DNA from 2 places in the Microbulbifer thermotolerans genome. Region 1 is predicted to be linked to the other one. Evidence: predicted binding sites of a transcription regulator. Region 1 holds the regulator's gene; the other holds the start of a gene.
The links. The regulator LexA, encoded in region 1, represses DNA repair genes until DNA is damaged. The targets are predictions, from matches to a motif close to ACTGTNTNTANANACAGT.
Positions count from the first base shown of each region.

Region 2: recA (recombinase RecA) is a predicted target of LexA. The motif match lies at 4,436-4,453, and genes of this name have one in related genera.

Region 1 is NZ_CP014864.1:2,051,301-2,067,007, forward strand. It holds gene A3224_RS08630 (mechanosensitive ion channel family protein) at 1-212, opposite strand, end outside; gene nagZ (beta-N-acetylhexosaminidase) at 347-1,351, opposite strand; gene A3224_RS08640 (TetR/AcrR family transcriptional regulator) at 1,520-2,149, opposite strand; gene A3224_RS08645 (DUF6763 family protein) at 2,280-2,588, shown strand; gene A3224_RS08650 (LOG family protein) at 2,625-3,263, opposite strand; gene lexA (transcriptional repressor LexA) at 3,423-4,028, shown strand; gene A3224_RS08660 (hypothetical protein) at 4,191-4,448, opposite strand; gene A3224_RS08665 (DUF6586 family protein) at 4,544-5,035, opposite strand; gene topA (type I DNA topoisomerase) at 5,032-7,701, opposite strand; gene A3224_RS08675 (hypothetical protein) at 7,932-8,390, opposite strand; gene A3224_RS08680 (universal stress protein) at 8,603-9,040, shown strand; gene A3224_RS08685 (ATP-binding cassette domain-containing protein) at 9,185-11,056, opposite strand; gene A3224_RS08690 (transglycosylase SLT domain-containing protein) at 11,207-13,183, shown strand; gene A3224_RS08695 (glutaredoxin family protein) at 13,412-13,666, opposite strand; gene A3224_RS08700 (FHA domain-containing protein) at 13,663-14,520, opposite strand; gene A3224_RS08705 (PP2C family protein-serine/threonine phosphatase) at 14,840-15,707, shown strand, end outside.
Region 2 is NZ_CP014864.1:2,364,566-2,380,272, forward strand. It holds gene A3224_RS10015 (alpha/beta hydrolase) at 1-125, opposite strand, end outside; gene A3224_RS10020 (class I fructose-bisphosphate aldolase) at 161-1,177, opposite strand; gene glpK (glycerol kinase GlpK) at 1,214-2,692, opposite strand; gene A3224_RS10030 (regulatory protein RecX) at 2,830-3,342, opposite strand; gene recA (recombinase RecA) at 3,343-4,380, opposite strand; gene A3224_RS10040 (CinA family protein) at 4,569-5,084, opposite strand; gene A3224_RS10045 (SMP-30/gluconolactonase/LRE family protein) at 5,354-6,244, shown strand; gene A3224_RS10050 (2-dehydro-3-deoxygalactonokinase) at 6,330-7,244, opposite strand; gene A3224_RS10055 (GntR family transcriptional regulator) at 7,564-8,172, shown strand; gene aldA (aldehyde dehydrogenase) at 8,554-10,029, opposite strand; gene A3224_RS10065 (SDR family NAD(P)-dependent oxidoreductase) at 10,007-10,771, opposite strand; gene A3224_RS10070 (zinc-dependent alcohol dehydrogenase) at 10,809-11,840, opposite strand; gene A3224_RS10075 (mandelate racemase/muconate lactonizing enzyme family protein) at 11,853-12,992, opposite strand; gene A3224_RS10080 (agarase) at 13,387-15,707, opposite strand, start outside.

The DNA.
Region 1 (15,707 bases):
ACCGACCCAGGAGGCATCAAAGCGCCGACCAAAGCATCGTCCCAAGGGTTTACAGTCCGCTCCGCCCGCTCGGCGAGCCGGTGAACAAAGCGGCCCAATAACCAGGAGGACAGGGCCGTTACCAGAACGATCAAAAAAATGGACAAAATCCAGAAGCGATTGTCCCCAATCCAGGACAACATGAGTTCTTTAGCTGATTCCACGAAATACAACTCCCGCTACACGCTGTTTATCGCTATATCTTACCCCGCCCGGACGGCTCTCTATAGCCACCCCTTCACGCTCAGTGGGCAGCTTCATCTTTGTTGCCGATACTTCACAAAGCGGCAACCCGGCCTCGAGCCCCCTACATCCAGGACGCCAGCCAATCACGTGTTTTATGCCAGCGCTCACAGGATTTCAGCTCCCGCCAGGACTGAATCACCGGTCTACCTCGCATTATTTTCAACCGCTCGCTGGATTCGCGGCGGGGAGAATAGCCGTCCAGCGTCTCGAGTATTTCAATAACCCCGGCACGGCAGTTGCAGACAACCCCCATATCACACCCGGCTTCCAAAGCCGCTCGAATCCTGTCTGCGTACCCTCCCGCGATAGCCGCGCCGCCCATGGAAAGGTCATCACTGAAGATAACGCCACTGAAACCGAGTTGCCCGCGCAACGTCTGCTGGAGCCAGACCGGGGAAAATCCCACCGGCCGGCGGTCCACCTGAACAAAGCGGATGTGGGCGGGCATGATCGCATCCAGCTCCCCTGCCTCTATACAGTCAATAAAGGGCTGCGCATCAGTCGCCATAATTTCCTGCAGCGGGCGCCCGTCCTCGGGCAGCTCCTCATGACTGTCCTCGATCACATGGCCATGACCGGGAAAGTGCTTACCGGTGGTCGCCATGCCGGCCTCCCGCATTCCCCGCATAAAAGGCCGCACCTGCTCGGCCAGGCGTCTAGGGTCGGCGCAAAAGCTGCGATCCCCAATGACGCGGCTGCGATGATCGTCCGCATCCAGCACCGGGGCAAAGCTGAAATCCAAGCCAACCGCCAACAGTTCCGCCGCCAACAACCAACCGACGTCCTGTAACTGGCCGCTATCTGCGCGACCACACAGCGCTTGCATGGATGGCAGCCGGGTAAATTCATTACGGAAACGCTGCACCCTGCCACCTTCCTGGTCCACTGCCAACAAGATTTCGGGACGCACCTCGCGAATCGCCGCAACCAATTCTTCCAGCTGGACTCTATCGCGGTAGTTACGCGCAAAAAAAATCAATCCACCTACCAGCGGGTGCCGCAGTAACTCGCAATCTTGCCCAGTCAACTCCAGCCCCTCGATATCGATCATTACCGGGCCGATCATGGAATATCCTCTTCGTTAAATGTGAACGACACAGCAGGGGGCAGCCAGACACCAGGTAAATCCGCCCGATTGCACCCTTTTCTGACGCTACTGTTGTGGGGTGCGCTTCTATCCCCCCTTCACGCTCCACTCCCTTCCCGCTGAGTCAGATAGTATTGCAATGGCGTCCTAGCCGTTGACCTTAAGCATTGCCGATGCCGCGGGTACCAAGCGTTCCAGCGTCTCCTGGAGACTGCTCTCCGCCCCGAAATCCTCCCTCAGGATAGCCTCGATGGCATCAAAGCTCGACAAAGTAAAAATAGTGGCCCCAAGCATAAAATAGAGGCGCCAGTAAAAGGTCACCGGGTCCAATCCAGGCAGCGCCTGGGCCAGGAGACCGGCGAAGCGCCGGTAGCTATCGCCATAACGGGACACGATAAAACGGCGCAGATGTCCCTGATACTGGGTATAGGCCAGCCCGAGCAAGCGCATAAACCGCTGCGGATCCCTGCCCCGCTTCACCAGGCTGCCTATGGCCACTTGGTAAATACTCGACAGAAGATCCTCCACAGTAAGTGGCTCTCCGGTAGCGACACGCCTGTCCAATTCGACAGCCAGAGCTTGGGTGAAAGGTGTTAAAAACCGCTCGAATACCGCTTGTATCAGTTCTTTTTTAGACCCGAAGTGATAATTAACCGCAGCGAGATTGACACCGGCTGTACTGGTAATGGTGCGTAGTGATGTCTCGGTAAACCCACGTTCGGCGAAAAGTATCTCCGCCGCATCCAGGATCCGGCTAACGGTATCCGTCTGACTCATGCCTGTTTAAACCATCATTTAAAACAACTGTTTGGTTTTGCCAGATTAGCATATTCCTGCTTGGATGGCGCCTTGTTGCCACGGGTGGACCGACCCTAGATTGAAAGGAAAGCAACTGGGAGAAGCAGCCATGGCACATCCTAAACCCGATATTGGCGATTGGTACGAAGATATCGACAGCGGCGAGTTATTCGAGGTGGTGGCCATCGACGAAGTACACGGGACCGTGGAAGTACAGTACCTGGATGGCGCCGTCGGCGAGTTCGAGCGGGACCACTGGCCGGCTTTGCCGATCGTCGACGCTGAACCGCCTGAAGATGCCAATATCGCCTTTGGCACCACCGCTCATGAACAGGACGCAAATACGGTGGAACCAGCCAACCCGCTGGATACCCTGGAAGGCGAGAGCTTTACGGGAACTGACGAGCTTGATCACTGACATCACCCGCCATCCAGCAAGCTGGCCACAGCGGATTTATTCCCGTTCTTTGATGTGCTCGATAATCAACTCGGCAGCCTCATCGACGGTATCCACAATTTTGAATAAGTCGAGGTCCGAAGAATCGATACACGCCCTCTCCAAAACTGTATCCACCAACCAATCCCGCAACCCAGACCAATAGCGCTTGCCCACCAGTACAATGGGAAAACGGCGCACTTTTTGGGTCTGTACCAAAGTCAAAATCTCGAATAGTTCATCCAGAGTCCCGTAGCCACCCGGCAAACCGACAAAGCCCACCGCATGCTTGACAAACATGAATTTTCGCACGAAAAAATAGCGAAAATGTAAACTGATGTCCTGATAAGGATTGGCTTTCTGCTCGAAGGGTAATTCTATATTGAGGCCTATGGAGGTTCCTGGCTGCGGATAAGCGCCGCGATTACAGGCCTCCATGGCCCCAGGACCACCGCCGGTTATCACCGGGATACCCTCAGCGGCCAGCAATTCCCCCAGCCGTACGCCCTGCTTGTATTCAGGGCTGTCTTCCGCAAAACGGGCGCTGCCGAACACGGTGACGGCACCGCTCAGAGCAATCAGGCGTTCTATGCCGTCCACCAATTCTGATTGAATACGCAACACACGCCACGCTTCGGGCATTTTCGCATCTAACATTATTGTGTTCCCTCATTGTCGCACTTATCGTCAGAATACATACTTTTCTTTGCATTTCCTTCTCAATGTAGCAGCTGCACCCCGAGGATTGCACTGCTGTCAAATCTGTATATAATCCCAGCAACTGTATAAAAATACAGACAAAGATCAGGTGATTCCATGACAAACCTCACTGCACGCCAGGCCCAGGTACTTGAACTGATCAAGGTGTATCTGGAGGAAACAGGTTACCCGCCCACGCGGGCAGAGATCGCCCAGGAACTGGGTTTTCGCTCTCCCAATGCTGCGGAGGAACACCTCAAGGCCCTGGCCCGCAAGGGCGCCATCGAAATGGTGGCAGGCGCCTCCCGGGGTATCCGTATACCGGATCATCAGACAGGCCTCCCCATTGTCGGCCGCGTGGCGGCGGGCAATCCGATCCTGGCGGAGGAAAATATCGAGGATTATTGCGATCTGCCGGCAAATTTCTTTCACCCGCCAGCGGATTATCTGTTGAGGGTACACGGGATGAGCATGCGTGACGCAGGGATCCTCGACGGCGACCTGCTCGCGGTCCAAAAAACTGACCAGGCTCGCAACGGCCAGATTGTGGTCGCCCGCATTGAAGACGAAGTGACTGTCAAACGCTTCCGCCGCAAAGGCAATCAGGCAACCGTTCAGTTACTGCCGGAAAACGAGGACTTTGAAGTAATACAGGTGGATATGCGGGACAAAAACTTTGCGATTGAAGGACTTGCGGTGGGCGTGATCCGCCAAAACCCGTAGACGCGGAACATCTGATATTCAGGCCGAGTCTTTGCTTGCTAATCGATCGCTCGGCCTTTGCAAAACTTACGCGGGGGCATTGCTTGCGGGGGCCCGGAAGTAACTAGCCGGGCACGGAAAGACCACCCTCCTGCGCGCGACCGAACATTCCGCACCCATCAGTCAGTGTACCGTGTGATTAACCGGTACCTCTTCTTCCTCTTCCTCGAGATACTCAGCCCCCTGCTCCTCCATATACTGAACAGCCTCTATTCCAGCCTCCAGCATTGCTCTCGCCACAGCGACTTTGTGTTCACGCAGGAATTCCAGACTTTCTGCCGAAAAATGGATGCGAACCAGCGGGTCCTCCCTGTGCCCGGCCCGGCGCAATGCCACATCGCCGTTGGCCAGTTCGACAATTTCAAAAGTTTCGGAGGACATGGACTTCTCCCTCTACATCGATTTCCACGCAGTGTAACACAGGGGCAATCATTCAGTGACAGGAAAAAGAAGGACAGGTCTGCGGTGAAATGGCGTTACCATTCCTCCGCCTGTGCGCGCTGGCGTTGCACCAGCTCCCCCAAAGCCCCGTGCCACTCCCACAGCAGGCTATCATTCAGCACCGGGGCGGCAGATGCCGAGATGTCTTGTACCGGTATCAGATTGTCGCCCTGGGGCCGGTCGCCGCATTTCTCTTGGGAGAAGTGCCACAACTGCCTCCAGGCCGCCTGCATCTGCGCCAACCAGCTGTTGCGATTGGCCAACAACTCTTGGAGCTCCACCGCCTGGCTGCAGGTTTTACCCGCAGCCTGTGCACACTCGGCAAGTGTCTGGGCGGACTCCGGTTCGGTCATCAATTGCAGCTGAAATGCCAACTCGGCAAGAAATGCGCGATAGGCGCGCCACAACTGCAGTACTACCGCCTCATACAACGCAGTGCGCGCCAGCGGAGCGGCGTTCTCAGTCTCCAACAGCAACGCAGCCTTGCGCAGCGACGAAGCCACAATCCCGGTATAAGGATTACTCATTTGCTTTTCGCCATCGCCTTTTTGCGCGCGGGCGCGCGCTTGGCTTTACCTGCGTCTATCTGCCACTTGCCATCGCGGTAGAAGGCGCGCCATCCCGTGGCTTTGCCATTTTCTTCGGATTGCACATACTGCTCCTGGGTTTTGCGGCTGAAGCGCACTACCGTATCGCGCCCTTCGTCATCTTCGACTGGCGCGGAAAACAGAAAGCTATACTTCGGATCTATCTCATCCTTGTGCGGCAGCAGTTCCTTTACCAGAGGCGCACGGGTCTCGCGGTTTTTCGGAAACTGACTGGCGGCCAAGAATAGACCGGTGGCGCCGTCACGCAAGATATAGTGGTCGTCCACCTTTTGACATGGAAGTTCCGGCATGGGTACCGGATCCATTTTCGGCGGCGCTGGCTGACCGTTTTTAAGCAGCTTGCGGGTGTTTTTGCAGGATTCATTGGTACAGCCAAAATACTTGCCAAAACGGCCGGATTTCAACTGCATATCCGAACCGCACTTATCGCACTCAATGACGGGGCCATCGTAGCCCTTGATTTTGAATGTGCCCTGCTCAACTTCATAGCCGGGGCAGTCCGGGTTGTTGCCGCAGATATGCAGCTTGCGGTGCTCGTCCAACAGATAGCTGTCCATGGCGGTACCGCACTTGGGACACCGGCGCTTTTCACGCAACAGACGGGATTCGGCCTCTTCATCCTTGTCCGCATCCACCGCCTCGTCACCGGGCACTAGGTTCATGGTGTTCGTGCAACGCTCCTTGGGCGGCAATGCATAGCCGGAACAGCCGAGAAATACCCCGGTGGAGCCAGTTCGAATCTGCATGTGGCGGCCGCATTTGCTGCACTCAATATCTGTGTCTGTTGGCGTGTTGCGGCGCATTCCTCCCTCTGCCGCCTGGGCTTTTTCCAGCCGTGCGGAGAAATCCTGGTAAAAGTCGTCGAGCAACTCCTTCCACCCCTTCTCGCCCTCTGCGACAGCGTCCAGAGATTCTTCCAGGTTGGCGGTGAAGCCGTAATCCATCAGATTCTGGAAGCTTTCGTTCAGCCGGTCGGTGACTATGTCCCCCATCTTTTCAGCGTAGAAGCGGCGGTTCTCCAAGCGTACATAGCCTCGCTCCTGGATTGTGGAAATGATGGATGCGTAGGTGGAAGGACGGCCGATACCGCGCTTTTCCAGCTCTTTTACCAACGCCGCCTCACTGTATCGCGCCGGCGGTTTTGTAAAGTGCTGTTTTGGATCCAGCTTTTTCAGCGCCAGCTTTTCGCCAACTTTTACGTCCGGCAACACCAGATCTTCATCTTTCTTGCCAGCCGGTGGTGCCACTTTCATAAAGCCGTCGAAGCGGATCACTCGACCGCGAGCGCGAAGCTCAAAGTCCCCGGCACTGACCACGATCGACGTGGAGGTGAACTGGGCTGGGGTCATTTGGCAAGCCACGAACTGCTGCCAGATCAAGTTGTATAGCCGCTCGGCATCCCGTTCCATGCCAGGCAGCATATTCGGCTGCACACGCACATCCGACGGCCGTATCGCCTCGTGCGCTTCCTGAGCCCCCTCCTTGCTGCTGTATACATTGGGGCGCTCCGGCAGATATCTGTCACCGTACTGCTCGCCAATAAACTCGCGAACGGATTCCACCGCCTCTGCACTCAGATTCGTGGAATCGGTACGCATATAGGTGATGTGGCCCGCCTCGTAGAGGCGCTGCGCCAACATCATGGTTTTCTTGACACTGAACCCCAGGCGGTTACTGGCCATTTGCTGCAGTGTGGAGGTAATAAAGGGTGCCGAAGGCTTGGAGCTGGTCGGCTTGTCGTCCCTTGCGCTGACGACGAAGTCACTGGCCTGCAGGGCCTGGGCCGCAGCGCTAGCCTGAGCCTCATTGGTCGGACGGAAATTTTCCCCGGCCTGCTTTTTTACCTCCAGGCGGAGCGCTTCTGCCCGAGTGGTCTCTGTGTCGGCGTTAATTGTCCAGTATTCTTCCGGAACAAATGCGCGGATCTCGCGTTCGCGCTCCACCACCAAACGCACCGCCACTGACTGCACCCGCCCGGCGGAGAGACCGCGGGCAACCTTCTCCCACAGAAGCGGCGATACCATGTAGCCGACAATGCGGTCCAAAAAGCGCCGCGCCTGCTGAGCGTTTACACGGTTCATATTCAGGCGGCCCGGATCCTGGAAGGCCTCCCGGATCGCAGATTTGGTAATCTCGTTGAACACCACTCGGCGATACCGTTCGTCATCGCCGCCGATGGCCTCGCGCAGATGCCAGGCAATGGCCTCTCCCTCGCGGTCCAAGTCCGTGGCCAGGTAGATGTGATCCGCCTCAGCGGCAAGCTTGCGCAATTCAGTGACCACCTTTTCCTTGCCGGGCAAGATTTCATAGTGGGCTGCCCAGTTGTGGTCCGGGTCTATGCCCATGCGCTTAATCAGTTGCTCGCGGTTTTTCTTGCGCTTGTAGGCCTCCTTGGCCTCGGGGGAGAGTTTGCGCGTCTCCGCAGCCCGGCGAGCGCGCTCCTTGGGATCCACCGCCTGTTTCCCACCGCTGGGTAAATCGCGAATATGGCCGACGCTGGACTTAACCACGAAGTCCTTGCCGAGGTATTTGTTGATGGTTTTCGCTTTGGCCGGTGATTCGACAATGACCAGTGATTTACCCATAAGCTCTTGATTTCAAATAGAAAATTTACTGCCTTCCGCCACCCGTCCCCCAGTTGGGGGCCACCAGCGTTGCGCGAATATATAAGCTCCGCTCCTTGTGCGGTCAAGCGAGTAAAACAAAATCTTTAAACAGAGGTTACAATTTGTGCACTCGCCCACATGGCAAGAATCGCTTCAAATAGCGGCATATTTGCAACAATTCAAGGCAATTCCGATAGGATTAAAACCGATTAAGCATCCCCTGGTTGCGCTGGGGCGGCTTGCCGTATCGCTTCCTCTATTGGCGGACGGAATTCCGCGAGCGCCGCTTCCAGCGCATGAAAGCCTGCGTCACCGCTGGATTCCCGCCACTGTATACCCAATCCGTTTTCTTGCGCGATTACGGCACAGGCGTCCTCCGGTAAGTTTTTTAGCATTTGGCGAAGCGGCTCCCAGGCCGATTTCGGTGCCGCAGGCCGGCCATTCCGCCAGTCCCAGCGGCCGGCAAAATGCAATTCATGCTCGACTCGCTGCAACTCCAATATCCAGCCCAATTGCAACCGGCGTCCATCTCCCCAGCGGCTGCTGTAAACCGCAGCTGTCCCCTGCCCCAACGCCGCTGGCAGTGCCTGCATTTGCACCGCGAGTCCGCTGGCAGCGGCCCGAGCACGCATCGCGGCAAGACGCCGGTCGCGTGCGCTCGGTTTCATCCACATCACCGGCCCCACGACAAGGGCAAGCACAAATAATAGGATGAGCAAAGGAAGCCAGCCGGCCATAATCACTCCTTGTCAGCGCGAATTGACGCCTATTTTGCGATGCGCCGCGCTATTTATGTCAACCGGTTTTTTTACAGTAGACTTAGGGAACAACCGCATCTAGACAGCAAAAACTTGAAATAATAGGAAGGAGCGGAGGACTTATGGCCGGTTACAAACGCATTCTCGTCGGTTTAGATCTTTCGGAGGAATCCTCGCAGATACTGGAAAAAGCCGGGGAGATCAGCAGGGCCTTCGCCGCCGAAGTCAGCCTCGCCCATGTGATTGAGCCGCTGACCTTCGCCTACGGCGGTGATATTCCGATGGATTTATCCGAGGTTCAAGAGCAGCTGCAGACCCAAGCCAGGGAGCAGCTAAGTAAGGCGGCTCAGAGGCTGGATGTGCCGACAGAACGCCAGCACGTCATTCTTGGGCAGCCAGCCACGGAAATACACAGGCTGGCGGACGAGCTTGAAGCGGATCTGATTATCATAGGCAGCCACGGCCGACACGGTTTGGCTTTGCTACTCGGCTCCACCGCCAACGGCGTATTGCACGGTGCCGGTTGCGACGTACTGGCGGTTAGAGTCCAGAGCGAATAAAACCGCTTTCACGGTGTAACCGAAGCGTGAAACACAATCGGATACTTCGCCAGGGGACGCTTGCACGCAGCCACACACAGCGATCACTTTCGCCCTGACTCGCTGGCGGACACACGACCGCATATTGCGAGCCGGTACACCGCTTCATGCGCCCCCGGCCATGCCGTCCAGCTCAGCCCAACGCTCAAAGGCGGCGTCCAGCTGCGCCTGTTTTGCTGCCAGTGTCCGCAAGCTCTCCTCGACCAACGCTTGCTCCCTTTGATAAAAATCCGGTTGTGCGATGGCCGATTCCAATTCAGCAATCTCCCCTTCCAGTTGCTCAATCAGGCCCGGCAGGCTGTCCAGCTCACGCTGTAGCTTATAGCTGAGCTTTTGCTTTCTGGGCGCTGACTGGGGCTTGCTTTTCACTTTCTCCACCGTCGATTTATCGGCGGAACTGCCGCTTTCTTCCGGCAGCGAAAAACTGCCTCCCTGACGCAGGAAATCGGCATAACCGCCAACATATTCACGCACGATGCCACCGCCCTCGAACGCTAGACAGGAATCCACCACGTTGTCGAGAAAAGCGCGGTCGTGGCTAACCAGCAGTACTGTACCGGGAAAATCCAGCAGCAGCTGTTCAAGCAGCTCTAGCGTTTCCACATCCAAGTCATTGGTAGGCTCATCGAGTACCAGGATATTGGCTGGCTGACTGAACAGTTTGGCCAATAGCGCGCGGTTGCGCTCACCACCACTGAGAGCCCCGACTTTAGTGCGCGCCTTAATACCACTAAACAGGAAGTCCGCCAGGTAAGACATGGCGTGACGGCTTTTGCCACCGATACTGATGGACTCCCGCCCCCCGGCAATGTTGTCCAGCACAGTCAGCTCGGGATTGAGTTGCTGACGGCGCTGGTCGAAGTAAGCCACCTGCTGCTTTGTGCCCAGGCGAACCTTGCCCCCGCCCGGCTGCAGCTTGCCCAGCAAAATCCGGATCAGGGTGCTCTTACCCACCCCATTGGGGCCGATCAGACCCACCTTGTCACCGCGCATCAAGGTAAAGGACAGATCGCGGATCAATGGCGGCTCGCCGGGATAGGCAAAGGATACGTCTGTCAGTTCCGCAACCAGTTTGCCGGACATTTCTCCAGCATCCAGCGCCATCTTGGCGCTGCCCTGTCGATTGCGGCGCGCCTCCCGCTGCCGGCGCAGCGCCTGCAGGGCGCGCACCCGGCCTTCATTGCGGGTGCGGCGGGCTTTGATCCCCTGGCGAATCCAGGCCTCTTCCTGAGCCAGCTTCTTATCGAATAGAGCTTCGCTCCTGGCCTCTTCCTCCAACAGTTTTTCCTTTTCCCGCTGATAACGGTCAAAGTCGCAACGGAACACGCGCAAGTGTCCGCGATCCAGATCCCACACCGTCTTCGCAAGACGCTGCGCCAGCGCGCGATCATGGCTGACAAACAACAGAGCGCCACGGTATCCGCCGAGAAAATTTTCCAGCCACTCCACTGCGGAAATATCTAGGTGGTTTGTGGGCTCATCCAGAATCAGCAGATCCGGCTGCGTCACCAGTGCCCGGGCCAGCGCGGCACGCCGCTGCCAGCCGCCAGACAACTCGGCAACTATGTGATTTCCGTCGAGCCCGAGCCGGTCTATTACGCTCTCGATGCGCGGCAGCAATTCCCAGCCATGCGCTGCTTCGATTTGCGTCTGCAGATCCGCATCTGGTTCCGCGCGATAATCCACCAGCCACAGCCCCACCTCACCGAGACCACCGGCTACGTAGCGGTAGACACTGTCGGTACAATCCGAGGGCAGCTCCTGGCCCAAGGTCGCCAATACGATCCCCCCGGGGCGCACAATTTCACCCTCGTCCGACTCAATGTCTCCGGCAATCAGCCTCAGCAGGCTCGACTTGCCCTCGCCATTGCGCCCCACCAGGCAGATGCGGTCGCCGCGCTCTATTTTGGCGCTGACGTTCTCCGCAAGTACCTGCGCCCCGTATCGCAGGCTTACGTCATCCAACTGAAGCAACATAAATAACCACTACAATAACTAATTGAACCGGCGGCACTCACCGCTCGAACGTGCGCAACAAAGAGCGCGAGCTAAAACTGGGTATTTTACGCATTTTTTGTCGCGCTGTTCTGCTAGCCTGACCGGACAGCTTTCAATCGGGTAATTGCAATGTCGATTGGCGCAAAGGGATTCGCGTTTTTCATTACGCTACTACTGACAGCCGTTCCCACTTCGGGACTGGCCGGTGAAGCGGAAGATGCCGTCGCCCAGAGGGAAAAGCTGCGCGCCGCTCGCATGGCTATAGCCCGCGGTGACCTAAACCGCTTGAAGCAGCTCAAAGCGGATTTGAACGGCCACCCTCTTCTTCCCTACATAGACTACTGGGCGCTTAGCAAGGAGCTCTCCCGGCTCCCGTACGACAAAATCGACAAATTTCTCGCCGACAACGAAAACACCGCCATTGGTGACTGGTTACGCGTCCGGGTACTGCGCGAGCTCGGCAGCCGGGCGCGCTTCCGCGCCTACCTGAAGTACTATCGGCCAGAAAAGATAACCCGGGCTTCGCTGCGCTGTTACTACGCTGATGCCCTATCCCGCCACGGCGACAAAGCAGTTGCCTACAGGCTGGTAGAAGAACTATGGCTCGTGGGCAGCTCCCAAGCAGACGAGTGCGATCCCGTATTCCGGCGGTGGATGCAGGACGGAGGCCTCACCCAGGAACTGGCTTGGCAGCGACATCAACTCGCACTACAGAAGGGCAACCTGGATCTGGCCGCATATATCGCCACCAAAATGACGGGAACCTACGCGAAGCTGGCGGCGCTGATGCGTTCGGTACACAAAAATCCAGAGCAACTTCTCGACTATCCGCGCTTCGCCAGTTTCTCGCCCGGCGATTATTCAAGGGAGTACCGCGCCATCGTTGTACACGGTCTTCAACGACTGGCTCAAAATGACGCCACCAGCGCCAATCAGGCTTGGCAACGCTATCAAGCAAGCTACCTGTTCAGCGATGAAACACAGGAAAGGATGCTCCGATACCTGGCTCGACAATTCGCACGCCAGGATAACTTCAATGGTCTGTTGCAATTGGTAAAAGAGCGGCAGTTCACCGATGCCAGCTCCATCGAGTGGCTGGCGCGCCAGTCGTTGCGGGAGCTGGACTGGGAGCAGCTCGCCTTCTGGATCGACCGCATGCCGGAAGAGCAGCAACAGCATGAGCGCTGGCTCTATTGGAAAGCGCGTGCCTTGGAAGAACTATACGGCCGGGAGCGGGCCAGCGCAGCAGTGCAACTGTACAGGAAAGCCGCGCAAAACCGCAGCTATTACGGATTTTTGGCAGCCGATACACTGGGGTTAAATTACAGTTTTATCGACCGCCCGGTTCCCATCAATCCTCAACAAGTCGAAGAGATGGCCGCGCGGCCGGCCATGCGACGGGCACGGGAGTTACAAGCCATCGGCGAGCTCTATCACGCGCGCAGAGAATGGGACTACGCGACCAGAGATATGTCCCATGGAGAATTGCTCACGGCCAGCAAACTCGCCAGCTCCTGGGGCTGGTACCACAAGTCGATTCAATCAGTTCTGGCCGCTGACTATCTGGACGATCTGGAGCTGCGCTTTCCCTTGGCGTTTGCCGATATAGTTGATGATGTCAGCAAAAGAATCGGGGGCAAAACAGCCCTTGACCCCTACTTTATCTACGCCGTGGCCCGGCAGGAAAGCCACTTCAGCCACGATGCAAAGTCTCAGGCTGGCGCTTTGGGACTGATGCAACTGCTGCCATCGACAGCACGCGCAACTGCCCGCCGCGCCGGCGTGAAATACCGGCGCAGTTGGGATCTTCTCAGCCCCAATACCAATATCGCACTGGGCAGTTTTTATTTGAATACGCTGCTGGACCGCTTTGACAACAACCGCATACTGGCCGCGGCGGCCTACAATGCCGGCCCCACGCGAGTGGCCAACTGGCTTAAAGAAACTAAGAACCGCTTGCCTTTCGATGTTTGGATAGAGACGATTCCGTACAGAGAGACCCGCCATTACGTGCAAAACGTGCTGGCTTATTCAGTCATCTACGCCTACCGCAGCGGTACCAAGTTGACACTGCTGCGGAAGAACGAAGCAACCAGCAAGCTTTAATTTAAGGAACCCTCTGATTAAATCACTTTCTGGTGGCAGAGGCTCTTCGCGGGTGGATGTGAAGCTCAGGTGATAGGACGGATATTTCGAAACCGAAGGATACAGGGATGTATCCGTCGGAGCTACAGGGAAGTACTCGTGCGTTTTCGAAATATCCGTCCTATTACCTGAGCGCCCCAGAAGCTATCATAGTGTTCTCGCGAATTAATCAGAGGTTCCTTAAATAGCCTATTGATGGCACAGCCACTCTCGCAGTTGCGCACTGTCAAAAGGCCAGCAACAAACTTGGTTGGGATCCCCCAGCCCCACAGCCGGAATACGGGTGGAAAGGCGCTCCATCAGCAATGGGTCATCGGCAATATCCACTTCCCGCAGGCGCAGCTGAAACTGCTCCAGTAGCGGCCAGATTTCCACCTTTGCCTTTTCACACAGGCTGCAACCCAAAGTGGTATAGAGAATCAGCTCGCGGGGTACTGCTGTCATAAAAGTCCCTGGTGGCGCGCCCAAAAAAAGCCCAGAGCCGCCGCAGCAATCAGCAGCCCCCCCATCCAGAGCCACAGACTTCCACCACTATCCGCCAGTTCGCCGCCATTTTCGTACTTGCGGCGCTCCCGGGTCGGCTCTCCGGCAGCGGTCTGCGCGGGCTTAACCACTTTCGCACTCCCCACCTCACTTTTAACGGGAGACGAGGCCAGCGCCGGGCGCACACTGGTCTTATTCCGGTCATCCGCTGGGCCAACCACACTGAAGCTGAGGGTATCAAAACGCAGTTCATCGCCACGGCGCACCCGGGATTCAGTGATGCGCTTATTGTTCAGATAAGTGCCGTTGGCCGACCCCAGATCTGTCACGAAAAGCAAACCTTCTCGCACATCCAGGCGTGCGTGACGACGTGACAGGTGAGACAAAGAAAATGTGATATCGCAGTCGTCCGAACGCCCCACCACACTGCTCTCGCGGATGGGGAACACCTTTCCTGCGATCGCCGGATGATTGGCACGCAAAGCCCAGGCGACACTACTGGCCGGTGCGACCTTCTTGAGCCTGGTCACTTTGGGGTCCACAACCCTTAGAGTCCGCCCCCCGATTTGCAATTCGTCGTCGCGCTTCAATGGGCAACTACCCTGTACTGGGGTGCCATTGAGCAGTGTCTGGCCACTTTCTGCGAGGTGGTGCAATGTCAGCACATCCCCTTCCACGGTTACTTCAGCGTGCAGCTTGGCCACAGATTCATCGGCGATGGCCAAATCACAGTTACCGGCGCGCCCAATGGTCACTTTGGGTGCTACCAGCCACACACTCACGCTGGCATCCTTCAGGTCACAAAGTTTGAACATGGAGCATTTTCCTTTAACCGTTTTGGCCTGGGGCCAACGGATTTTGATTGCGGCGGCCTGGCAAAACCGCCTGTTTATTATCTCTCGCTCTGATGGCGGCAAGTTTATCACGGGGATTTTCGTTAGCGTATGATGTGGTTTGCAGCTTACAATGGCATCGCGTTCGATAATTGAGAGACATAATGGGCGGTAGCCGGCGCTCCGGCCAATGAACAGGGAACCGGAATCGGCCGCATCGCAGGGATGTCCCGCCGACCGCGGCACAGTCGCCTCGGGACGCCGGGTAAACTCAAAAATAACGACAGGTAGTTGCACGCACGTGAGTGAAGCCAAAGTACGTGAAGTATCGCGGCACAAAGGAACAGCCCAGCGCGCCAGCGCCAGCCCGCGCAGTGCCGGCGCAACCCACCCCGGCTACAAGCGCGAACAGAACGAAGACGCCTTCTGGGCCGATGAGGAACTCGGTATCTGGGTGGTAGCGGACGGACTGGGGGGGCACCAGGCCGGTGAAATTGCCAGCCAGACGGTGGTGGAGGAAATTCAGCGCTCCGCCGCGACAGACCGCCACTACGAGCGGGCACTGCAAAGAGCGCACGCCCTACTGCTCGGCGACGAACAGAGCACCGGCAATATGGGTTCCACTGCGGTAGTGGTGGCCGAAGACAACAGCTACTTCCATGTGTACTGGGTCGGTGACAGCCGCGCCTATCTCTGGACTCCCGGCGCTGGCCACGGTCAACTGAAGCAGCTCACCAGTGACCACTCCTACGTGCAAATGCTGGTGGATTCCGGGGCAATCAATTCCACCGAGGCCGCCAACCATCCAAACCGCCACGTGATTACCCGCTGCATCGGCGGCAGCACCAATCCCAAGCTCGAAATCGACCGTGTGTCATCGCCCTGGTCTCCCGGACAGCGTCTGCTGCTGTGTAGCGATGGACTCAGCTCCGAGGTAGAACCGGATCAGATCGCACAAATCCTAGCGGAGAACAGGGACAACCGCCGCGCTGCCGAGCTTCTCGTCGGAGCGGCTCTGGATGCCGGGGGAAAAGACAATATCACCGTGCAGGTCATCGATGCGCCGACTGCGGTGCCAACAGCTCATAAAAAGTGGACTTCCCGCACAGGCAGTGCGCTGAGGGCTTCCGCGCAAATACTGAAACAGCACGGCAAACTACTGTTGCTTC
Region 2 (15,707 bases), 310 kb from region 1:
TGTGCCAACTGCCGGTAGCGGCCTCCGTGCTCGCCGAGGCCGTGGGCAATGACTACGACACCCAGTGCCCCCTCAACCCACCAGCACCGGTAGTGGAGGCGGTTTCCACGGGTGACAAACTCCATTTCTCTCCTCGCTCTGTTTTCTTGTAATTGTCATATCATTCCAGTTCCAGGCTTTCCCGGTACTCCCCTCGCATTGCCAGATGATTGAGGCGAGCCCGTTTCAACAGCGCCCGCTGCAATGCGGGACCGTTTTCGGATCTGCCCGCCCAGGCTTTGAGCGCCGGCTCTTGTAGCGCGCGGCCATAGGAAAAGCTGAGCTGCCAGGGCGCCTGCCACAGCTGATTGAGTGCGTTCAGGTTGGCAGTGGCCTCCTCCGGGCCCTGGCCACCGGAGAGAAAATTAATACTCGGCACCGCTGCGGGTACCGCCCGGCGCAGGCTGCGCATGGTGTATTCGGCCACCTGCTCCGGTACCGCCCTGGTGGATTCTTTGCCAGGCGTCACCATACTTGGCTTCAAAATCATCAGCTCCAACACAACTCCGTGGCGGTACAGGGCGTGGAAGACCTCGTGCCACACCCATTCGTTCACTTCGGCATCGCGCTCAATATCATGATTGCCATCCATCAGCACTTCCGGCTCCACGATCGGCACCACGCCGACAGACTGGCACACAGCGGCGTAGCGCGCCAGCATTTCCGCATTGGCAGTGAGCCCCAACCGAGTGGGATTACCCGGGCTTATGGGATAGACCTCCCGCCACTTGGCGAAGCGGGCACCCTGTTCTTTGTAACCGGCCAGACGCTCCGCGAGGCCGTCAAGACCATATGTGATCAGATCGCCAGGGGCACCCGGCAATGCCCCCTTCCCTTTGTCTACCTTGATGCCGGGAACAATGTTTTGCGCCGCTGCCACATCCGGTAATGGGACGCCCCGATCATCCACCTGGCCGAGCGTTTCCTCAAATAGAATAACGCCACTGATATAGTCGCCCAGTCCCTCAGCGGACAGCAGCGAGGCGCGATAGAAGCGTCGATTTTCCTCCGTAGATTCAACACCGATGGCAGCAAACCGTTTTGCGATAGTGCCGCTGCTCTCATCGGCCGCCAGAATACCCCGGCTCCCGTCCACCATATCGGCAATAGTCTTCTGTAACTCGTCGTGTACAGACATGATTGTCACCTCCTTCCCTGAGGATAGGCGGCCCACTCAAAATGCGCAGCAGGCCGCAACAGCCCGCCGCCAACCGGCGAGCAATCGGTTGCGTTCTTCCTCCGCCATCGCCGGCAGGAAATCCCGCTCTATATCCAGCAGACGTGGCGGCAGTTTGTCAGCAGACCAAATTCCGGCGCCAATTCCCGCCAGTAAGGCGGCGCCCACAGCAGTGGATTCAATCTGCTTCGGTCTTTCCACTCGCAGTGCGGAAATATCTGCCTGAAATTGCATCAGAAAATTGTTGGCACTGGCACCGCCATCGACACGCATATGCCGGATTGGGAGCCCCAGCGCCTCGCCCATCAACCGCGCCAGTTCGTCGCTCTGGTAGGCAATGGACTCCAGGGTTGCGCGCACCAATTCAGCCCGACCTGAGCCCCGTGTGAGTCCACAAATGGTCCCCCGGGCCGAAGCGCGCCAATGTGGCGCCCCAAGACCGCTGAAGGCCGGCACCAGATAGACTCCGCGGGTATCCGGCACGCTCTGGGCGATCATTTCTGTCTCCGCGGCCTCTTGTATCAGGCCCATTTCGTCCCTCAGCCATTGCACCGCGGAACCCGCGGTAAACACCGCCCCCTCTACCGCATAGGCGGGCTGCCCGGCTGGGTCGCAGGCAATCGTCGCCAACAAGCCCTCCGGTTGCCGTGGGCGCTCAGGACCGGCATAGGCGAGCATAAAGCAGCCTGTGCCGTAGGTATTTTTGACATCCCCGGGATTGGTGCAGCCCTGCCCAAATAGTGACGCCTGTTGGTCACCCGCCACACCACAGATTGGTACTGATGCACCCAGAAATGCCTCGGGATCTGTATCCGCAAAATGCCCCGCGGATGGCCGGATTTCCGGCAACAGAGATTCCGGGATACCAAACAGGTCCAGCAACTCCGGGTCCCAGCATTTGTTGTCCAGGTTATACAGCAGCGTGCGGCTGGCGTTACTGTGGTCAGTGAAATGGTCGCGGTTACCGGTCATCTTCCAGATTAGCCAACTGTCTACGGTACCGAAGCAAAGCTCTCCGCACCGGGCTCTCGCCAGCAACTCCGGTTGGGCGCGGAACAGCCAAAGCAGCTTGCTGGCAGAGAAGTAGGCATCCAGAACCAAGCCCGTTTTTTCCCGTAGCAACTCGGCCTTGCCTGCGACGTTGAGCGTGTCGCAAATATCCGCCGAGCGGCGGCACTGCCAGACGATGGCCGGGCTGACCGGCTCCCCGCTCTGGCGGTCCCATAGCAAAGTGGTTTCCCGCTGGTTAGTGATGCCCACGGCCATCAGATCGGAGGCGCTGATACCCGCGCGCTCCAATGCGGCGGCGCAGACTCGCCGGGTGACCCACCAAATGGCATCGGCCTTCTGTTCCACCCATCCCGGCCGCGGATAGTAGTTGGGAAGTTCCGTGTAGCTGCGGCCGATCAAAGTGCCACGAGTATCGAAGACAAAGGCAGTGGTGCCAGTGGTGCCCTGGTCTATGGAAAGAATCATGGGGACACCTCGCTCTTATTATTTTGGGTTTATCGCTCCAAGGGAGCAGCCTGCAACCACCGAAACTATATGCAAGCGGTCAGGGCTGCACGGAAATATTAGCGCCTGCGGGACGGCACATCCGTGACCTCGGGCAATTAGCGCGTTGAATCACCCAGGTCGATCCCTTCCGCATCCAGGCTCCATTGAATTGCCTCGGCGGAAAAACCCCGGTTAGCGAGAAAACGCTGGCGCCGAGCGCGCTCTTTCCATTGCTGCTCTCGGGGCAGCGCACGGCTGACCGGGGTGTGGAAGCGACGCTGCAATTGCTCAGCGGCCAGCGCAAACCAGTCTACCTGGACTCCCTCCAGGGCATCGCCGATCAGGTCTCTGTGGATACCGCGTTGCTGCAGTTCGCGGCGGATACGCAGTGGCCCATAACCGCGTTGTATCTTGGAGCGAGTGAACACCTCGGCGAAACGCCGATCGGACTGATAATTAAGCTGGTGTAGGCGCTCGAATAGCGCATCGAAGTCGGCCTCAGGAAAGCGGCCCGAGAGTTTCTGCCTGATCTCAAGGCGGGAGTGTTCGCGACGGGATAACAGCTCGAGCGCCGCATCGAAGAGCGCTCGAGCCGAATTGGCCGCCTCGGTTCCAGTGGTGGCGGGCATTTACTCGTCCGAAGTGTCCGCCACCACTTCTTCAGGAGAGGCCGGCGCCAAATCGCCCAGCATCTGAGCGCGCAGCTGCCCTTCGATCTCATCGCGGATATCCGGGTTTTCTTTCAGGAATTTCACCGCGTTGGCCTTGCCCTGCCCGATTTTCTCTCCCTTATAGCTGTACCAAGCACCGGCCTTGTCGACCAACCCCAGCTTGACGCCATAATCGACGATCTCTCCCAGCAGGTTGATGCCCTCGCCGTACATGATCTGGAACTCGGTCTGCTTAAATGGCGGCGCCACCTTGTTCTTAACCACCTTCACACGGGTCTCGTTACCTACTACCTCGTCGCCCTCTTTCACCGAACCGATACGGCGTATGTCCAGACGCACGGAGGAATAGAATTTGAGCGCGTTACCGCCGGTAGTGGTCTCCGGTGAACCGAACATCACGCCGATCTTCATGCGGATCTGGTTGATGAAAATGCACAGGGTATTGGTGTTCTTGATGTTGCCGGTCAGCTTGCGCAGAGCCTGAGACATCAGGCGCGCCTGCAGCCCTACATGGGAGTCTCCCATTTCACCCTCGATCTCCGCACGCGGCGTCAGCGCCGCCACAGAGTCGACCACCAGCACATCCACCGCCCCGGAGCGCACCAGCATGTCGGCCACTTCCAGGGCCTGCTCGCCGGTGTCCGGCTGGGACACGATCAGCTCGTCCACATTGACCCCCAGCTTCTCCGCGTATATGGGGTCGAGCGCGTGCTCGGCGTCGACGAAGGCACAAGTGCCCCCTTGGCGCTGAGCCTCGGCGATCACCTGCAGGGTCAGGGTGGTCTTACCAGAGGACTCGGGTCCATAGATCTCGACGATACGGCCACGGGGTAAACCGCCGATACCCAGTGCCACATCCAGGCCCAAGGAGCCGGTGGAAATCGCGGGGATGCGTTCGCGCCCCTTGTCGCCCATCCGCATCACTGTGCCCTTGCCGAACTGGCGCTCGATCTGCGCCAGAGCCGCCTGCAGCGCCTTGTTTTTGTTGGAATCCATGAGTCTTCCCGTGTGTTGAAACGTTGTCGAATGGGGGCAAGCTTAGCGAAGGATTACTGTATAAGCAACCAGTAATTCGAAGAGGCCGCGGACTTGGACCGCGCCTGTGGGAGCGGTCCACGGCAGCGTCACCCCGACCGAAAAACCTGAGCTTGCCACCACGGTGATACCAGCGGCAACCTCCGGTGTTACTCAGGGTGTGCCCGCACCAGCTCCAACATACCCCGCAAGGCCGCGATGACTGACTGCCGCCGAATCGCCGCGCGGTCGCCGTCGAAATGGTAGCACCTGGCCTCAATCGTCACCGGCTCCTGCCCCTCGGAGTGTGCCCACGCAATCCACACAGTGCCAACCGGTTTTTCTTCAGTGCCCCCTTCCGGGCCGGCGATACCGCTTACAGCCGTAGCGACATTGGCATCCATCATCGCCAACACACCGCTGGCCATCTGCCGTACCACAGGTTCACTGACCGCCCCGAAAGTCTCCAGGTCATCCTCCGACACAAACAGCATGTCACGCTTGATTCGGTTGGCGTAACTGACCAGCGCGCCCTCAAACCATTCGGAGGCTCCCGGCACGGAAGTCATGGCATCCGCTATGCCGCCACCGGTACAAGACTCAGCCGCGGTGGCACGCCAGCCCCGTTTTTTCAATGCCTCGCCGAGGGCCTGAGCCAACTCAAAAATCTCCATGTTTTCCGTCATCTGCCTTTTCTCTTTCATTGTTCCGCCAATAACACGCTCGACGGCACCTAATAAGTGACGCCGAGCGCGCAAAAGGGACTGGGTGTACCGCCGCCGGCAAAATTATCGGAAATGCCTGTCCAACGACACCAGCCGTTTGAGGCGCCAGGCCCGGCGCCACACGCTACTACCGATCCCACAGGCCGCTCCGCGCATGATCAACCCTATACGCTTCCCCGCCCGCCTTCCACCCGGCATAATGTCAACAATTAACAAAAATGGGAGCGCAAATGCAGTTCGAACTGATCGACACCCTACCCACCGCCTGCGGACTGGGGGAGAGCACGCTGTGGCATTCTGAGCACCAGGCCATCTACTGGACAGACATGCCAAACAATCAACTAATCCGCTATTTTCCTGAAAATGGCCGCAAGGAAGTATTCCCTACTGCGGAAAACCTCTGCTCATTTGCCTTTATCGAAAAAAGTGACTGGCTGCTGTGTGCGTTTCAAAGCGGCATCGCCCGTTTTCAGCCAGAAACACAGGCTCTGGAATGGATCTTCCGGCTGCCGCAAAACCTCAAAGTACGCTTGAACGACGGCCGCATGGACCGCCAGGGGCGATTTTGGGTCGGATCTCTGATCGATACGCCGGATTTGTGGGCAGAAGATCCGGCGCAGCGCGGGAAACTCTATTGCCTGGATAGCGATGGCAATGTCACCGAGCACCTGGACGACATCCGTATCAGCAATGGGCTCGGCTGGTCTCCAGACAGCCGTACCATGTATTTTGCGGACTCTCCCCGCTACGCGATATACGCATTTGATTTTGCCCCGGAGTCGGGCCAGCTAAGCAACCGCCGCCTGTTCGCCACTACCGAGGAGGGTGTGCACGCGGATGGCTCCACCGTGGATATAGAGGGACATGTCTGGAATGCGCAGTGGGGCAATGGCAAGGTGGTTCGCTACGCCCCGGACGGCAGCGTGGCTGGAGAAATCCACCTACCGGTTCAGCAGGCTACCTGCGTCGGCTTTGGCGGCCCGGAACGCAATCTACTGTTTGTAAACACCGCCAAATTCGGGCTAGACGCCGACGCCCTGCGCCGACAACCGCAGGCCGGCCACCTCTTTATTTACGCAACCGACACCAGAGGCATGGAAGAGAAATTCTACCCGGGCTGATACCACCGCCGCGGCTGCGGGCGCATGTTTGCACGCTCCGGGCATGTATCCATTAGCGATTGCCGGGGGCCACCATCAGAACGCGCTATACCAATCCACTCGCTCTGGCGATAGCCAGCAGTCCGCGGGCGGAATAGGTATCGCCGGAGTAGTGGCGGCAATCCATGCCATAAAACGCCAGGGCGCGGCAATACGGCTTCGCCAAATGATCACCGCAAATAAGATGAACCAGTGATTTGCCCTCCGCCCCCGCGCTCAGCTTCTCTGCCATAGCCCGCACTTCACAGCCCAGCAGCAGCCCGGAAAGGTAGCTGGCACTGTGGGCAGAATCCAAAACGCCCAACACCGCCCGGCTGCGGCTGTTGAACAATTGATGAATCAGAGCAGTGCCCGAGCGGCTGTCCTCGAGCCCTGTGTCAAAGGCCGCCGCACTATCCTCTTGCTCTCCCTGCACCAGCACACTGTGCTCCTTTAATAAGGAATAGAGTTCACCGGTGAAAGCTGTACTGAAATCCCGAATCGCTCCGTCCACCACTGACATCCACTTGCTGTGGGTACCCGGCAGACAGAGCAGGCTCTGCGCCCATTCGGCCTCGCTGGCACCGCTCAACCACCCGATTGCCTGGGTTTCTTCCCCCCGCATAACGTCGGCCTCCGCGCCGGTCAATTTTTTTACCCCCGGCACACAATAGGCGTTCACGGCCCCGGACGGCATGGACTGAATTGCCCCTGCCAGGGAAGCGATCGATACCGGGCAATCCACATAGGGCACCTCATACCAGCCGATACCGGAGCCCACCATCCCGCACAAAATGACCGGCAGTGCTCCAGACTCATCCAACTGATGGCATTGATCGAGCAAGTAGGCCTCGATTTCTTTATTTTGCAGGGATTTTATTCCCGCTTGAGAGGCAATCTGCCCAACAATCTCCCCCTCGGCGCTCAGCCGCATCAGGCGAAAACTGCTGGTTCCCCAGTCACAAACCAGAATTTCACTCATTGATTATTCCCCACTCCGGTATTCCCTCCTGCACGGACAAACGACTACCGCTGTTCATTTTTGCGCTTAGATCAGGCCGGGACTGCGCCCCCCCTGTACGAAAACTCTGCAAACACCCACAAATTGTAGACATTTAACATTTTGAGTGGGATTATACCTATTCCCTGCAGCGCTATCTGCAGTTTGATAAAATTTGTAAATTTGTTACAAAGTGGTCTGGGACTAGAAATCCCGGCATACCCCACTAGGGCTCTTTCGACGAAATACCGCGGTGGCGATACACTCCCACCCCAAGATTAACTGGTCAGCAGATACGAATATGCGTGAGGCCAATAAGATTATTCCCGTCCGCGAACAGATCGCGGATCAACTGCGCTCCGATATCATTTCGGGCAAACTTGCTCCCAATACCAAGCTGAATGAACAACAGCTCGCCAACCGATTCGGCGTTTCCCGGGGGCCGGTGCGCGACGTATTGTTGCAGCTTACCAAGGAAGGCCTGTTGGTAGCGAAGAACAATTGCGGAGTCTCAGTCAACAGCGTGCTGGACCCCTCGATGCAGGAATTGATGATCGACATCCGCCGCAGAATCGAGGTACACGCAATACGAAACCTAAAAGGCAAATTGACCGAAATGGATTTTGCCGAACTGGAAGACATTCTTGAGCGGCTGCAAGATGCCTTCGACGCGCAGGAATTCCACGAAGTCACCAAGGCAGATATCGATTTTCATATGTACCTGATCCGCGCCGCTGGCGGTGATGAGCTGGTCAACCTTTGGTATCCGATCGTGTTACGTATGCGCATGAACTACAAGCGCATTTCCGACCCCAAAGATTGCGTTGACGAGCACCGTGCGATTCTCGACGCACTTAAGGCCAACAAGATCAATGTGGCCACCACGGCGCTGCGCGCCAACATCAAATAGCACAAGCCTCTTAATAACGACAGCCTAGAGCCCGGCCGATTGCCGGGCTATCCGTCTGACCCAGCCCTGTATCGCAAGACACACAATTTGGGCGCATTACCCCCTGCCCACTTGGGAACCCCCTGATTCTCTTAGCCGAGAGCATTAGGGGCACTCCGTACCTGGAAGAAAAACGACGGCGACTAGACAGGGCACCTGCAATGCTTTCACTCCCTGAAAACAACGATACTTCTTGGCCAAGAGAGCCGAGTAGATAGTGTGCCCCGAAACCGGCTGAAACACGCGCGTTGACGCCTCAGAAGCACTTTCGCAGGCAAAAAAAACGGGGAATAATCCCCGCAAAAATTCATCCTGATGAGATGAAAGAAAAGAGTCGATCAGTCAGAGTTCATTGAAATAAATCGTTTTCTTATCCACGTACTGTTCCAGGCCGTAACGTCCGTCCTCACCACCAATACCACTTTTCTTCCACCCGTTGTGGAATCCCTGGTGCTGCTCCCCGATACCCCGGTTCACATATACCTCCCCAACTTCCATTTCGGCAATAGCACGGTGTATATACTTCAGATTCGCACTGAACAGATAGGCAGAAAGGCCGTACTCGCTGTCATTGGTATACTCAATCGCCTGATCAATGCTGGAAATTTTCACCACGGGCAGGACCGGGCCAAAGGTTTCTTCGTGCACCAAAATATTATCCTGCCGAACATTGGTCAGAACCGTAGGCTCGTACCAGTTGCCCCCCTCAAAGCCTTCCACCGATGCGCGCTTGCCACCACAGACGAGCTCAGCCCCCTGCTCGATACTCTTTTGCACGAGCGCGTGAATATGCTCAATTTCGCGGGCGTTCACCTTCGGGCCTACCTGCACGCTTGCATCCATCGGATTCCCGACTTTCAGCGCTTTCACTTTGGGCACAAACTTATCCATAAAAGCGTCATAGACGTCTTCGTGGACGTACAGGCGTTCAGCACAAGTACAAACCTGGCCGCAATTGGCAAAACGAGTCCAGAGCGCCGCCTCAACTGCCTTGTCCAGATCTGCGTCCTCCATCACGATAAACGGCGCCTTACCCCCAAGCTCCAGCATCACCGGAATCATGTGCTTGCCGCTGGCCTGATGGATAATCTGGCCTGCGCGAGTACTGCCGGTCATTGTAATCATGGCGGTAAGCGGGCTTTCGCAAAGCGCCTGACCAACCACGGATCCCTCGCCATTGACGATATTCAAAACACCAGCGGGAATCCCCACTTCGTTGGCAATGCGCCCCAACTCCATGGTCGCAAGCGGCGTTTCCTGGGTGGGCTTCACCACAATGGTATTGCCTGTGATCAACGCCGGACCGATCTTGCGGCCAGCCAATGCCAAGGGGAAATTCCAAGCTGTAATTGCCACCACCACACCACGCGGCACTTTGTGGATATAAATTTTTTCGCCTTCGTTATCTGAAGGCAAAATATCTCCTTCCAGTGTCAACGCATTGTCGCAGGCATACTCGATAAAAGTGGCGGTTGCATTGACTTCGTCGCGAGCAACACCAATTAATTTGCCCTGCTCTTTTACCAGCAGCTCGGCAAGAATTTCTGTTTCCGCCCGAATAGCCGCGGCAAATTTACGCAGCAGCGCCGCGCGATCCCGGGCTGTCCGTTTCGCCCAGGCTTTTTGCGCTTGCTTTGCGGCATTGAGCGCCACCTCCGCATCCTCTACGCACCCTTTGGGAATAGCCCCCAGAACTTCTCCGGTACTGGGGTTAAGCACTTCAATAATTCCTTCCGAGTGGGAAGCAACATAGTCACCGTTGATAAAATTCACATTGGTTTTTAGCGCCATCAGACTATCTCCCCATCCAACCGCCATCCACCAGAAGGATACTACCGTTCATATAATTGGATGCCTCGGATGCAAGGAAAACCACAGGGCCTTTAAAATCTTCCGGAACCCCCCAGCGCCCCTGGGGTATCCGCGCTAGGATACTGGCCGCGCGCTCACTATCTTCTCTCAGCGCCTGCGTATTATCGGTAGCAATATAGCCTGGTGCTATCGCGTTGACGTTCACCCCTTTGCTGGCCCACTCGTTGGACAGCGCCATTGTAATCTGCCCAATGGCACCTTTACTGGCGGCGTATCCAGGAACTGTAATTCCTCCCTGGAAAGTCAGCAGAGAGGCTGTAAAAATAATTTTTCCAGATCCCCGGCCAACCATCTCCTTACCGATTTCACGGCTCAGGATAAACTGGGCATTGAGATTGACCTCAATCACCTTATCCCACAAATCATCCCCGTGCTCCACGACAGGGGCTCGCAAAATTGTGCCGGCGTTATTGACGAGAATATCGATTCGTGGATGTTCCGTTTTCACTTTATCGATAAATGCATAGAGAGAATTGCGGTCGGAAAAATCGCACTGATAGGGAAAAAAATGTTTTCCAGTAGCCGCTACCTCACTCGCCACCTCAGACTCAGTCAGGCTCAAGTTGGCCGATACACCGATCACGTCGGCACCAGCTTCCGCCAATGCAACAGCCATCGCCTTACCGATACCTCGGTTGCACCCAGTAACCAAGGCTTTTTTTCCCTCAAGACTGAATTGATCCAACATAAATTTCACCCCTTAAAATATTATTTGACTGACTCACTTAGCCATCGGCGCCACAGGACACCAAAGCCTTCATACCGGAGGGGTTTCCATCCATGCTGGAGAAGGCACTATCGATTTGGTCCAGCTGCGCCACCTTGCTGATAAAAGGCTCCAGGTCGATCTTACCGTCCGCCACCATATCAATCGCCCGCTCGAAGTCCTCCGCTTCATAGACTCGGGCGCCCACCAGCTCCAGCTCGCGCCAAAAAAACTTAAACACATCTACCTGCGGCTTGCTCGAATGAATGGCCACCATGCAGATACGGCCGCGCACAGCGGCAATTTCAGTCATAACGTCCACAGCGGGTTGAACACCGGAAACTTCGAATACCACATCGGCACCTTTGCCGCCGGTCCATTCGTCTACCGCAGACTTTAAATCCTGCTCGACGGGATTCACCGCTAACACGCCGTTACTTGTGGCGAAGCTTCTGCGTTCCGGACTCGGCTCGGATATCATGACTTCGGCGCCGATGCCGATCGCCACCTGCGCAATCAGCTGACCAATGGGTCCACCACCAAGAATCACTGCCTTCTCACCGGCTTTTAAGCGGGCACGCGACACATCGTGACAGGCCACGGCCAGCGGCTCGATCAGAGCGCCCTGTTTAAGGGACACATGCTCCGGCAGCTTGTGTAACGTTCTGGCTTTGACGTTCCAGTAACTCTGGAATGCGCCTTCAGAGTCCACCCCCATGAATTTCAGGTTATGACAGATGTGACTGTATCCTTCCCGGCACGCCGGACAGTCTCCACAGTAATCCAGCGGACGAACCACTACCCGATCGCCGACGCTAAAACCGGTAACATCTGCACCCACCGCATCCACTACACCGGACATCTCGTGCCCCACCACTTGCGGCGGCTGCACGCGGTGATCCATAAGGCCATGGTAGATGTGCATATCGGTACCGCAGATACCGACATAGCCGACTCTCAGGCGCACCTCACCCGCCGAGGGCGCATCAACACGTCCCTCAAGTATTTCAAAAGATCGGTTACCGACGTATTGAGCTGCTAGAGCTTGCATTATCTCCACCTATCAAGTGTGCATGACCAAATGCGGTCTGAGCAGGGTTTCATCGAAAGTCACGCCAGTGCCTGGCTCATTGGAAGCCTGGGCGCGACCGTTTTCCAGCACGATGGGGCGGGTTGTATATTCATCTATGGGGAAGCTGTGAACTTCCAGATAACCCGCGTGAGGCTGGCTCGCCATAAGGGAAACGTGCAGTTCGTGCATACCGTGACTGCACACCGGAAGGTTGTACGCATAAGCCAACTCCGCCACTTTCAACCAGCCGGTCACACCACCGATATTAGAAGCATCCGGCTGAAGAAATCCGAGTTTTGCCTGCGCAATGGCGTAGGTAAACTCGTGCACAGTGTGCAGGTTTTCACCCATCGCCAGGGGAATGTTAATGGCATCAGCGATACGGCCGTAGCCAGTATAGTCATCGGGAATGGTGGGCTCTTCAAACCAGGTGATAGCACAGTGATCAACCGCTCGGCCAAAGCGCACTGCCTGTTCAATCGTCATTGAGTAATTGGCATCCACCATGAAAGTGACATCATCACCGATCAATTGGCGCACGGCCTCCACCCGGGCCACGTCCTCGCGGTAATCTTCCTTACCCACTTTGATCTTTACCGCATTGAAGCCGCGGGACAAATAGCCGGAGATGTTGTCAAGCAGCTTTGACTCGGAGAAATTCAGATCAATACCGCCGGCATAGCACTTTGTGGTATTGCCAGCGCCGCCAGCCACCTTCCACAACGGCAGATTGAGGCGCTTGCAGCGCAGATCCCATAACGCGATATCCACCGCAGAGACTGCAAAGCTCAAAAGCCCGCCCCGCCCCACATAATGCAGGTGTGACTGGATATCTTCCCAGATGGCGGCAATCTCTGAGGAATCCCGGCCTTCCAGCAAGGGCTGAATATCATCCTTCAGCAGAGAATAAATAGCGCGCCCCCCGCGCCCGCCGGTGTAGGTATACCCCACACCTTCCAAGCCATCGCTGCAGCGTATCCGGAACACCAGCAGCTCGAAATGCGTGTGATCACCGTGACGAGCATCTGAAAGCACTTCGGCTAGCGGAATCTGGTAATACTCGACCTTGGTTGCCGCGATAGTGCCGGGGGCCATCTGACGGGGAGCCTGTTCTTGTACTTCGGTCAACATGGTGGAACCCAATTTCTTTACTGTGCATACAGTCCCGCAAAAGCGTCTTACCGCCCCTATTGTAAATTGTTAACAATTGGCGTCAATCACTTTATGCATGGAACTGCACAGGCAATACCGCGCCCCAAAATGGGGCGCGCACGGCTAAGGCACAACGTGGGAAGATGAAGCGAAGGCACCTATGATTCCGCAGCCTTCTCCCGCTAAAGATATTTGAAGCCAGATAGTGGAACGGGCATTTCGAAATCGTCGGATAAAGAAGGACGATATCCTGTAGAACTATAGAAACCTACTCACGAGGAAAATACCCATACATGTACGAAACGCTCATCTCATGGACTGAGCGCCCGAAGTCCACTGCAGCTCCCGTGTGAAGACATCAGTGGCCCCTGAATTAATCAGAGCCCCTTTCGCTAGCGGAGCGAGCGCGCAACTGTACATCACCATACCGGCGCTTATAGAGACTGCCATTGACTTCTTTGGCCGCTTTGACCAGCTCTATGTAAGGTACGTCGGTTACGGAAACAAACCCATTGGCATAGTTCTCACCGTCATAGGCACGGCCAGTTATCGGGGAATCCATATATTGGAACATGTGTACACCGACGAAGTACGGATTGTCGATAAAGGAGTACATATAGTTCCTAAACATACGACCGCGGTCTTTTTGATCCGCCGAAATAACAATGCCCGGGTGGAAATGTCCCTGATCATCAGCACCGAAGCTGAATTCACCGATCAGGCTGGGTTTGTCTATTTCAGCAAGAAACTCCCACTTGGACGGCACCAGACCTTCTTCGTACAAGTTGTAACTGATAATATCGACGTTCTTGGCCGCGGCCTTTACGATCTCATCCGGCATTCCCCAGCTGGGCAGCCGGGAACCGAGGTAAAGGTGATTTGGCATAATGGATTTCATGGCCCGGTTGATAGTGCCAAAATACTGGTCTCCATATGCAAACAGCAGGCTGGCGTAGTCTTCCAACTGCGCATCCGTACTGATACTGGAATCCATGCCCGCTGCAAATGCCTCCCAGGACGCAACCTGTTTGTTCCAAGCCTTATTCAAGGCCTCAATTGAACCATATTTTTTCTTTAAAATTTCGGTAAAAGCGCTTTTGGCCGGTGTATCCGCTGCATCTCTCGACAAGGCGTTGATGACTATACCGTAGTGCAGTTCATCGGACTCCAGCCGGCCGAAGCTTTGCTCATTATCGAAGAACACCCCCATACACCACGGGCTGCCGTTAATCTGCTGATTGACGGATTCGGCCGCGACAAGGGCGCGCTGGTAAAATCTAGGATCAAAGGGGTCTGGCACCGGATGCCAAAAATCAAAACCGCTGGAAAGGGTTCCGAAGTCACCGATAATATCCGCGAAGGCGACGAAAGGAATCCTCTCCTCCTGGTAAAAAGACGCGTCGGCCCAGTTACCGAGAGAAGTGAACCCCCAGTCCAGCATGCGATCAACTGTCACCTTGCGCCAAGTATCCAGATAGGATTCCGGGTAACTCTCTCCATAGCGGCGCTCAAGGTTGGCGCTATAGAAGCTGAATGTCTCGCCGTGTTTGAGTGGGCCAGACTGGGTTTCACGGCGATAACCGTAGTGGTTGCCCAGAGGGTCATTATAGTCGGGCAGCCAGGTGAACATTTTCGCACGGGTCTCCGAAACCAAATGCCGGGTGGCCCAGGCTTTTTCATTCACACGATTCAGCGGCTGATCGTCTTCGGCTATAACTTCATCATCGCTGCGCGCGGGAATCAGTGCCTGATCGTAGTCGTAGCCAGTAATTGTTGATGAATTCGAAAGACGGATAATATCGATACCAGTAGAAAAATATAGATAGCCTTCCGGATCAATTAGCGCCCACTTTCCGTTTACCTTTTGCGTACGGAAGTAGCCAGTGGATTTAAAACGGGGACCATCCTTCCATCCGCTGTACTTGGAGCGCCCCTCATTAAGTTTTCCTGAAAGCCCCGCCAGCTCTTCCGCTACAACGGCCCTTAGTTCTTCGTCCGAGTGAATTTTGCCCTCGTAGTCCACTTTGGCATTCTGCCCGTACTTATCCAACAGACCAGTCAGGAAATTTTTATCCATCTCCGGATTGGCACGCAGACGGATGTTATCGATCGTGTACTGACGATTGCTAAGACTCCCATCTGAGCCGAAGGAAATTTTTGTTATACCACTTAAATCCAGTAACTTTTTCCCCCAAAAAGAGTGGAGCATAACGTCATCGGATTGCCATGTTGGAGGGTTGGAACGCAATCCCGAAGAGAAATTGAATTCATTTTTGGCCGCACTGTCTGGATCCTGCTGATCGTGTCCGTGCAGTTTGGCATAGTATGTACGCCAAACACCGTCCGCCGGAACCACCATGCCCCGGGTATAGGAGTCTCCGTTTTTGTCCGTCATTGTGACGTCTATTTGCACTGATTCAGTGCCCTTATTGGCCACATCAAAAGCCAGATTGAAACCGGAAAATTCACTCCAGTCCCAAGGTTCTTCTGGTGCAATCACAAGTGCTGCACTGTTGTTTTCCTTGAGATCCAACTTAACCAGCAGTGCTTTATCCCCTCGCGCACTATCTACCAGTGAGACTGCGCCATTATTGACTTTTACAGTTGCGGGAATAGCCGTCTTGTCAAAATCTTCGAGCACTAAATCTTCAGATAACTGCCCGGATGTAGAAGCGGCTTGCACCTTCGGTACAG